Regions from separate parts of the Pannonibacter sp. Q-1 genome, predicted to be linked through region 2. Evidence: riboswitches for the same ligand, from Rfam matches in the RefSeq annotation. Region 2 holds a riboswitch; each other region holds the start of a gene.

Region 1 (2,191 bases), on a different contig from region 2:
GGGGAAGGGACAGCAGCCCGCCCCCGAGCCCGAGAATGGCAACACTGACCGCACCGGTGGAGGCTCCCGCCGAGATGCCAAGGATGTAGGGGTCGGCCAGGGCATTGCGCAGCAGCGACTGGAGGATTGCCCCGCACAAGGCCAGGGATGCCCCGCAGGCCGCAGCAGCCACGGCACGGGCGACCCGGTAGTTCCAGATCACCCCTTCGTCGATCGGGTCAAGGACATAGCCGGCTGCCCAGAGCCGGTTGGCGGCCGTCTGGAAGACGGTATCAACCGGGATGGAGGTCTCGCCAATGGCAGCCCCGGCGGCAAGAGCTGCAATGAGAGAGACGGTGCCAAGCGCACCGCCTCCCCATTTTCCGGCGTGGAAAGGAAGCGTCATCACTTGGCGAGGCCGAAGCCAGCCAGCGCATCGGCCAGCACTTCCATGCCTTCGATGGTGCGGATCGTCGGGTTCATGGCCTGCGCATCCATGACGATGATCCGTCCTTCCTTGACCGCAGGCATCAGGCTGGTGACCGGATCCTCCTTGAGGAACTTCTGCTTCAGCTCCACGTCATCGGCGGGGAACCGGCGGCGGTCCATCTTGCCGGCGACGATCACCGTGGGGTTGGACCGGGCAATCGTCTCCCAGCCGGCGGTCGGCCACTCTTCGTCGCTCTCGATTACATTCTTCAGGCCGAGGCTCGCGGTCATATAGCCGGGTGCGCCCTTCTGGCCCGCCACGTAAGGGTCGATCGCCAGATCGGCACTCGAGAACCAGAAGACCGCCGAGACTTCGCCATTGACGGCTCCGATCTTCCGGCGTGCGGCCTCCTCCCGCTCCTTCAGCTCTGCGATCAGGGCAGCGCCCCTGTCCTCGACATCGAAGATGCGGGCGAGGTCATCGATCTCCTGGTAGATCAGGTCCATGGAGAAGCTGGCCTTGCGCAGCCCGTCATCACCGGCAGAATTGTCCTTGCCGGTGCAATCGGCCGGAGAGGTGTAGACGGTGATCCCCAGTTCCTCGAACTGTTCCACAGTGGCAACGACGCCCTGCGGGCCGATCTGCCACTGAAACTGGGTGGTCACCAGCTCCGGCCGGGCTCCCGTCACGCTTTCAAAGCTCGGCGCATTGTCTGCAAGGCGCGGCACCATGGCGTTGACCTCCTCATAGCCCTCAATAACCGGGCCGATCCAAAGGGCTGTCCCGGTGATCTTGTCCGCCTGTCCCAGCAGATAGAGAATCTCGGTGGTGCTCTGACCCACGGAGACGGTCCGCTCCGGTGCCTTGGTGAAGGTCAGTTCCTTGCCGCAGTTCTCCAGCGTCAGCGGATACTGGGTCTTTCCGGCGTGAGCGGCGCCAGGCAGGGCGAAAGATGCGCAGGCAGCAAGGCCTGCGGCGGCAGCAAAATTGCGCAGAAGCACGGGAGGTTTCCTTCCTTTGGGCAGATGTCATGTCAAGGCGCCGCAATGCGGGTGCATCACGCCTTGAAATGCTCAAGCTCCGCGCGGACCAGACAGCAGTCCGCTGAAGCGGCTGGAGCCAGCGCAGGACCGGGAAGGCAGGGAAGCGCATGCCCCCCGGAGGAAAGGGCAGCAAAACGTCTTGCAGGCCCGAAGGCCTGAGGCTGGAATACCGTCATTTTGATCCTCCTTGAGCATCCCCGCTCAAGCATCTGGATTTCACATGACGGCAGGTCTCCTGGCTCACAGATCTCAGGCTGGTCATTTGCCTTCCCGCACCAGTTGAGGACTGGCGCAGTGACCCGGCGCTTCCGAGGAAGCGCCGCAAGAATGACCGGCATCTGCTTACAGTTGCGGGGGCAGCCACGGATTTGGCCCCTGATTGGGTCGTCCGTACCGTGTTCCCTTTTAATCCCGGCAGCTCTCACTGCCAGAAACCGTCGCAGAAGTAGTATTTTCCGGAAGGCGAACCGTCAAGCTGCAGCTGTGCGGCGGTGCCAACAAAAAAGGCGCCCTTGCTGGGGCGCCTTTCCGGATGTGCTCTGCGGCAGGCCAGTGGCCGGCGCCGCTCTGAGGATCAGTCTGCCAGATCCTCGACGCTGACCACCTGGCCGTCTTCATCCAGACGGTAGACGACCGGTGCGCCGGTGCCGAGTTCGCGCTTGAGGATCTGTTCCGGCGTCAGCTTTTCCAGTTCCATGATCAGCGCGCGCAGGGAGTTGCCGTGGGCGGCAACGATGAC
Region 2 (2,191 bases):
GGTCACCGGATCCCACTTGAAGTCGGTCGACAGATCAGCGCTGACGGTCTCGTAACCCAGATCTGTCAGCTGCTTTTCCGAGGAGGCATCCATTTCCGATACGGCCATGGTCAGGCCGGAAAGGGTCAGTTCGCCCGAGGTCGGCAGGTTGCCTTCGCGGCTGTTGATGGCGGCATAGGCCGATTCCAGGCGCGCCTTGGTGATGTCGCCTTCCGTAATCTCGATGCCTTCGGCCTCGATGCTCTTGTAATCGGCCACATCCTCGAAGGACTTGGAGCCGTCGGCCGGGGGCAGGACCACCTCGCTGGCAACGAAAGAGGCCACAGAAACGGCCGTGCCCGTCTTGTCTTCCAGATAGGCTTCCTCGAAGGCGAGGCCGTCCAGGGTCATGGTGCCGTCAGCCTGCACCACACCGTTGGTCAGCGTGATGATGCCGATGGAGCCCGAGCCGTCATCCGGCGTCTTGCCTTCGAGGGCGACGTCTTCAATGGTGACCTCGCTGCCATCCTCAGAGACGCCGCTGACCGACAGAACCTTCACTTCCCCGGCTTCAAGACGGGTCAGGAAGGCGTCGGCAATGTCATTGCCGGTCGCTTCGAAGGCCAGTGCGCCGTGGGCCAGCACCAGGGTCATGACAGAAGCGCTGACACCGCGCATCAGAAAGGATCGCATTTGAAGCTCCAGATTGAGAACTGAAATCTAAACCGCCGGAACCATGTCCCAACCTTGCCATCCGGGTCCGTGACTTGCGTCACACACAGGTCTTTGGCCGGAACATGACCGTCCGTAAGGCAGGTTAAACTACTCCGGCATAACGGCTTTGTGAAATGATCTGTCAAAGGGGGCGATTTCACGGCGCTTTGCCGCGGCAGGCTCATACTTTTTGCCGGTGTGTGGAGGCCTTGCGCGCCTGCACAAATGCTTTGGCATTGTTTCCGCGTGAGCTAGAGTGCCGCTGATGGGTTGCACAGACGAGGTCTGCTGCGGCAAAAATCAGGGAACGGGGTGAAGGGCTTGCACATGAGGCAAGGCCTGATTCCCCGGCTGCCCCCGCAACTGTAAACGGCGAGCGACGCCCCGATGCCACTGGCCCCAAAAGGCTGGGAAGGCAGGCGAAGCAGTGAACCGTGAGCCAGGATACCTGTCCATCACATGACCGGGCGCAAAGCCCCACCCAGTCCCATGCGCGGCGGGCGCAGAAAGGAACGAGCATGCATATCGAAGAAGGCGTCGTTGAAGGCGCGAAGATCATCCTGAGTTATGGCACGGCGGCAGCGGCTTTCGGGCTTGCGGCAAAACTCGCCGTTGACGACCTGCGGACCAATGGCGGCGCCATTCCGCTTCTCCTGCGCAGCATCATGACGACTGCGCTTGTGTTCTGCTTCTTCGAGGTGCTGCCGCATCACCCCGTGGGCGTGTCGGAGGTGCATCTGATTCTCGGCTCGACCCTGCTGCTGCTGTTCGGGGCAGGGGCGGCGGCCATCGGCCTTGCGGCCGGGTTGCTGATCCAGGGACTGTTCTTTGCGCCCTTCGATCTGCCGCAATACGGCATGAATGTCACCACGCTGCTGGTGCCGCTCTTTGGCATCAGCCTGCTGGCGAAGCGAATCATTGCGCCGTCAACGCCTTATGTGGACCTGAAATATTCGCAGGCGCTGGCGCTTTCCACCGCCTATCAGGGCGGCATCGTCGCCTGGGTGGCCTTCTGGGCCATCTATGGCCATGGCTTCTCAGCGGAGAACCTGGCGGATGTGGCCAGCTTCGGTGCGGCCTACATGACCGTGATCATTCTGGAGCCGCTGGTGGATCTTGGCGTGCTGGCCGGTGCAAAAGCCTTGAAGCAGCTGAGCCGCAGCCCGCTGTTCAACGCAAGGCTTCATGTGGCGGGCTGAACCTTTGGCATGAGAAAGAGGCCGGGGGACTCCCGGCCTCCATGCACATGATCTGATCAAAAAGGATCGATGCCGATGCGGCCCAGCTTGTCCTGGGTCCAGCCGTCGCCCTTGCAGCCCTTGTAGGCGCCGCCGGAGGCGTAATCGAGCAGCTCGTCCGGCAGTTCATCAGCTTCGATGCGGCGCGGCAGAACCAGCACGATCTCTCCGGCGGCCTCTTCCAGAACGCGGATCGCAAGGCTGGGCACCGGATCCGTGCCGAGCAGATCCACGAGCGCTGCGTGCGGATCGCTCAGAAG
Region 3 (2,191 bases), on a different contig from region 2:
CCCGCGATCCGGAAACCTATGGCCTGCCCATTTCCGGCATCGGCGGGGTTACCACATGGCGCGATGCGGCGGAGTTCATTGCGCTGGGTGCCGGCAACGTGCAGGTCTGTACCGCCGCCATGACCTATGGCTTCAAGATCGTCGAGGAGATGATCGAGGGCCTGAAGGACTGGATGGGCGAGGCCGGCTACGAGCGGATATCGGACTTCTCCGGCCGCGCGGTGCCCAATGTCACCGACTGGCGCTACCTCAACCTCAACTACATCGCCAAGGCGAAGATCGACGAGGACCTCTGCATCAAGTGCGGCCGCTGCCACATCGCCTGCGAGGACACCTCGCATCAGGCGATCACCAGCATGGTGGACGGGGTGCGCAAGTTCGAAGTGATCGACGAAGAATGCGTCGGCTGCAATCTCTGCGTCTCGGTCTGCCCGGTGGAAAATTGCATCACCATGGAACCAATGGCCACCGGAACCGTTGATCCACGGACGGGCCGTTCCGTCTCTGGGGACTATGCCAACTGGACGACACATCCGAACAACCCCAGCGCCCGCATCGCCGCCGAGTGATTAAGCCCCCGGAGAGCTTTGCTCAACGGAAACTGTTCAAGCACTGCGGCGCCTGAGCGTTCCAAGTCTTGATGCGTCAGCATCTTAAGACTTGGCGTAAAGGCACAGCCTTTTGGCGGCATCCCTGCCCCCGGGATACCGTCCACCCCAGCTCGATGAGAGGCGACTCCCCCGGCTGCCGGCATAGGCAGCCGGGGATTTTTTTATCCAGTCGCAGCTCTCATGTTGTAATGTTATCTTATTACATATATCACTGCCGCCGTATGAAGACCCATCCTGAATCTATGACGATGGAGCTTGACAGGAAGGACGGCGGCTTTGATCATCTGCGGCGATGGTTCCCGGCTGGCAAAGCCTTGGCCGGGTGAAAAGGGAACACGGTACGGTGTAGCCAACAGGCGCCAAGTCCGTGACTGCCCCCGCAACTGTAGGCGGCGAGCGACCCCGGGTGATCCACTGTTCCACCGAGGAACGGGAAGGACCGGGCAAGCGGCGACCCGCAAGTCAGGAGACCTGCCATCACAGCAGACCTCAAACCGCCGGGCGGGGTGTCCCGGAAGGAGCATAGCCATGACCATTCAGGGACCGGCCTTGGCCGGAACACCTGTGCCTGCGCCCGTGCAGGCGATTCCTGACAAGGAAGGGGCACCCCCCTCCCATCATCTCACCATCTGCGTCACCTGCCGTGACACGCAAACCGGCGAACGGCCCGGCCAGAGCCTTGGCACCGCTCTTGCCGCTGCGCTGCGGCAGGACACGCATTGGGCCGTTTCCGGCGTTGAATGCATGGCCGCCTGCAGCCAGCCCTGCGCTGTCGCACTGACGTCGCCGGGCAAGACCGGATGGCTGTTCGGCAACCTGACGCTGGACGACGTGCCGGATATCACCGCTTTCGCCCGCCAGTATCACGGCCTTGCCGATGGCTGGAGCAAGGCCTCCGAGCGTCCGGGCCGGATGGCGAAGACGGCGCTGGCCCGCATTCCCGCACCCGGCCGCACAACCGCCTTCGAGCCTGCCGCGTGAGCGCGCCGTTCTTCGAGGCTGACACTCTCGGCTGGGGGCCGCGCGGACGCCCTGCCCTCCTCTCCGGGATCAGCTTCACCGTCAATCAGGGTGAGATGCTGGCCATTTGCGGTGCCAATGGTGCGGGCAAGTCGTCGCTGCTGCGGCTGCTGTACCGCTTCCACAAACCGCAGACCGGCGATGTGCGGCTGGAAGGCACGAGCCTGTGGGCCATGTCGAGCCGTGACACGGCCCGCCGCATTGCCGTGGTGCTGCAGGAGCAGCCGACGGATTTTGCCCTCACCGTGCGCCAGATCGTCAGCCTCGGCCGCCTGCCGCATCAGCGCGGACTGGCTTCGGCCGGAGCGCGTGACGGCGAGGTGGTGGAGCATGCCCTGGCCCGGCTGCATCTGACGGCGCTGAGCGAACGGTCCTTCGGCACGCTGTCCGGCGGGGAGCGCCAGCGCGTGCTGGTGGCCCGTGCGCTGGCGCAGGAACCGCGCCTGCTCATCCTTGATGAGCCGACGAACCATCTCGACATCCGCCACCAGCTGGAGCTGATGGCGCTTTTACGCGGCCTGCCGCTGACGGTGATCACCACCCTGCATGACCTGACGCTG
Region 4 (2,191 bases), on a different contig from region 2:
CAGAACCTCGGGCTCGTAGTAGCCTTCGGTAACCAGATAATCGAGCTTCTCCTTCAGGTTATGGAAGAAGACTGTGTTCTGGTTCACATGCGAGAGGAAATACTGGCGCGCGGCCTCGCGGTCCTTCTCGAACTGGATCTTCCCCTCATCATCATAGAGGTTCAGCATCGCGTTCAGCGCGTGATAGTCCAGCGCCGTGGACTGGCGGGCATTGCTGCCGCCGGAAGCCGGGGCAACGGCTGCGGAGTGGGTCTTTGCGCCCGCGTCCTGCGGGGAATCCGTGTCTAGCATGTCCAAAACCGTTCCAGTCCGAGGGTGACGTTCTCGACATCCTCCGCCGTGCCCAGAAGCTCGAACCTGTAGAGGAACGGCACGTTGCACTTGGCGGAAATGATGTTGCCGGCGATGGCATAGCCTTCGCCGAAATTGGTGTTGCCCGCTGCGATGACGCCGCGGATGAGCTTGCGGTTCTGCTCCTCGTTGAGAAAGCGGATCACCGGTTTCGGCACCGCGCCCTTCGCCGTGCCGCCGCCATAGGTCGGCGTCACCAGCACGAAGGGCTCGCTCACGAGGGGCACGGGCGCGCTGGCGTCCACGGGCAGGCGGATGGCGTCAGTCCCGAGCTTCTCGACGAAGCGGCGGGTGTTTTCCGACGTGCTGGAAAAATAGACGAGCCTGCCCATGGTGCATGCGCCCTTCAGTGGTTCAGCCGAGGCCGCCGATCAGGTCCGGACGGAAACCGGCCCAGTGGTTTTCACCGGCGACAACCACCGGCACCTGACGGTAGCCAAGGCCGGTCACGTAGTCATAGGCCGCCGTGTCTTCGGAAATGTCCACCAGCGTGTAGTCGATGCCCTTGCGCTCCAGGGCGCGGGTGGTGGCATTGCACTGGACGCAGGCGGGCTTGCTGTAGACGGTGACGGTCATCGGTCGATCCTCATATGACGGACGTGACAAAGGGTTCGGCCACGCTTCTGCGCAGCCGGAGGCAGATAAAAACTCAAGGACAATTCCCGCGCTGCGGCACCCGGAGCAATCCGGTGGAGCGGAGGAAAACGGGCCGCAGGTGACTACCCGGGCGGAAACTCGAAAACGGCTCTCTTGATCATGCCTGCACCCCGAAGCACTGCTGCCGAAGCAGATGGCACGGACCAGAGGGAGCGGACAGCCCGGCAGAGCCGGACATGAACTGACCACACCCCTCCGGCACCCCGCCGGTGGACGTTACGCTCAAGGCAGGTCTCCTGGCTCACGGGTCATCACGCCGCCCCGCCTTCCCAAGCCTTGCGGCCAAGTGGCAGAATGGGACGAACGCTCACCGTTCACAGTTGCGGGGGCAGCCTGGGAATTGCCGGATTTCCGCCGGGTTCACCCTGTTCCCGTCTTAGCTCATCGGCGTTTCCGCCGGAGAACCCTGAACAGGACTCAACATAGCGCAGATTCGATTTTTATCAATCCCTATGTGAGCCGACACAGGATACCCACAACATGTAGTTATCTGGCTCAGAGGCCGGAGCGGGCCAAAATCTCTTCAAAGCGCTTGAGGGAAGCGGGGGGAACGCTTGGATCCGGGAAGCCCTCGGGCCGGGCGGCATCGCCAACCCGAATCACCATCACCATGCCCATGGTATAGTGCGGTGAGCATTTGATGCCATAGAGCCCCGGTTGATCAAAGGTGATGGAAATCTCCTCGTTGATCTTGCCGGTGAAACCGGCAAAGCCCTCGGGCACCATTGTGGCAATGGAAGCGGCATTGTGGCTCTTGTGGCCAACCCGGAAGGTCACCGTATCGCCCGGCGCGATCTGCACGAAATCGGGCTCGAACACCATGGAGCCATGGGCGCCCCGGTTCAGCATCTGGACGTCGACAGTCCCGGCGCGGGTTGCGGCGGTGCTTGCCACGAGCAGGGACTGGGCAGAAACAAAGCTGAGGAAAAGGGTGCGGGCGAGGCTGCGCATCATCATGCTGCGGCTCCTTGAAGCGGGTGTTTGCGGCGGCGGCTGGATGGCCGGGCATACCGGATATGGCACTCGCCCTCCGGTCCTGTTTCCACCGTGGCCTCGACCTTGAAGACCCTGGCCAGAAGATCGGGGGTGAGAATGCTGCCGGGACAGCCCTGCGCAGCGATCCGGCCAGCGTCCATCACGATCAGCCGGTCGCAGAACATGGCCGCGTGATTGAGGTCATGCA

What was found. Region 2 has a riboswitch for cobalamin ahead of ACVNHC_RS04080 (energy-coupling factor ABC transporter permease). Riboswitches for the same ligand answer to the same signal wherever they lie in the genome.
Region 1: it holds a riboswitch for cobalamin, as region 2 does, so the genes downstream of both, ACVNHC_RS15440 (ABC transporter substrate-binding protein) here and ACVNHC_RS04080 (energy-coupling factor ABC transporter permease) in region 2, are expected to answer to the same signal.
Region 3: it holds a riboswitch for cobalamin, as region 2 does, so the genes downstream of both, ACVNHC_RS18495 (DUF1636 family protein) here and ACVNHC_RS04080 (energy-coupling factor ABC transporter permease) in region 2, are expected to answer to the same signal.
Region 4: it holds a riboswitch for cobalamin, as region 2 does, so the genes downstream of both, nrdH (glutaredoxin-like protein NrdH) here and ACVNHC_RS04080 (energy-coupling factor ABC transporter permease) in region 2, are expected to answer to the same signal.

What each region holds. Positions count from the first base shown of each region.
Region 1 covers NZ_JBSXNB010000005.1:111,590-113,780, forward strand. The annotation lists gene ACVNHC_RS15435 (FecCD family ABC transporter permease) at 1-385, opposite strand, end outside; gene ACVNHC_RS15440 (ABC transporter substrate-binding protein) at 385-1,410, opposite strand; cobalamin riboswitch at 1,661-1,906, opposite strand; gene ACVNHC_RS15445 (2,3-bisphosphoglycerate-dependent phosphoglycerate mutase) at 2,027-2,191, opposite strand, start outside.
Region 2 covers NZ_JBSXNB010000002.1:23,074-25,264, forward strand. The annotation lists gene ACVNHC_RS04075 (hypothetical protein) at 1-672, opposite strand, end outside; cobalamin riboswitch at 944-1,163, shown strand; gene ACVNHC_RS04080 (energy-coupling factor ABC transporter permease) at 1,212-1,892, shown strand; gene ACVNHC_RS04085 (NHLP leader peptide family natural product precursor) at 1,949-2,191, opposite strand, start outside.
Region 3 covers NZ_JBSXNB010000006.1:311,029-313,219, forward strand. The annotation lists gene preA (NAD-dependent dihydropyrimidine dehydrogenase subunit PreA) at 1-569, shown strand, start outside; cobalamin riboswitch at 888-1,104, shown strand; gene ACVNHC_RS18495 (DUF1636 family protein) at 1,140-1,592, shown strand; gene ACVNHC_RS18500 (ABC transporter ATP-binding protein) at 1,589-2,191, shown strand, end outside.
Region 4 covers NZ_JBSXNB010000005.1:108,188-110,378, forward strand. The annotation lists gene nrdE (class 1b ribonucleoside-diphosphate reductase subunit alpha) at 1-291, opposite strand, end outside; gene nrdI (class Ib ribonucleoside-diphosphate reductase assembly flavoprotein NrdI) at 285-683, opposite strand; gene nrdH (glutaredoxin-like protein NrdH) at 706-927, opposite strand; cobalamin riboswitch at 1,218-1,432, opposite strand; gene ACVNHC_RS15425 (pseudoazurin) at 1,504-1,965, opposite strand; gene ACVNHC_RS15430 (ABC transporter ATP-binding protein) at 1,962-2,191, opposite strand, start outside.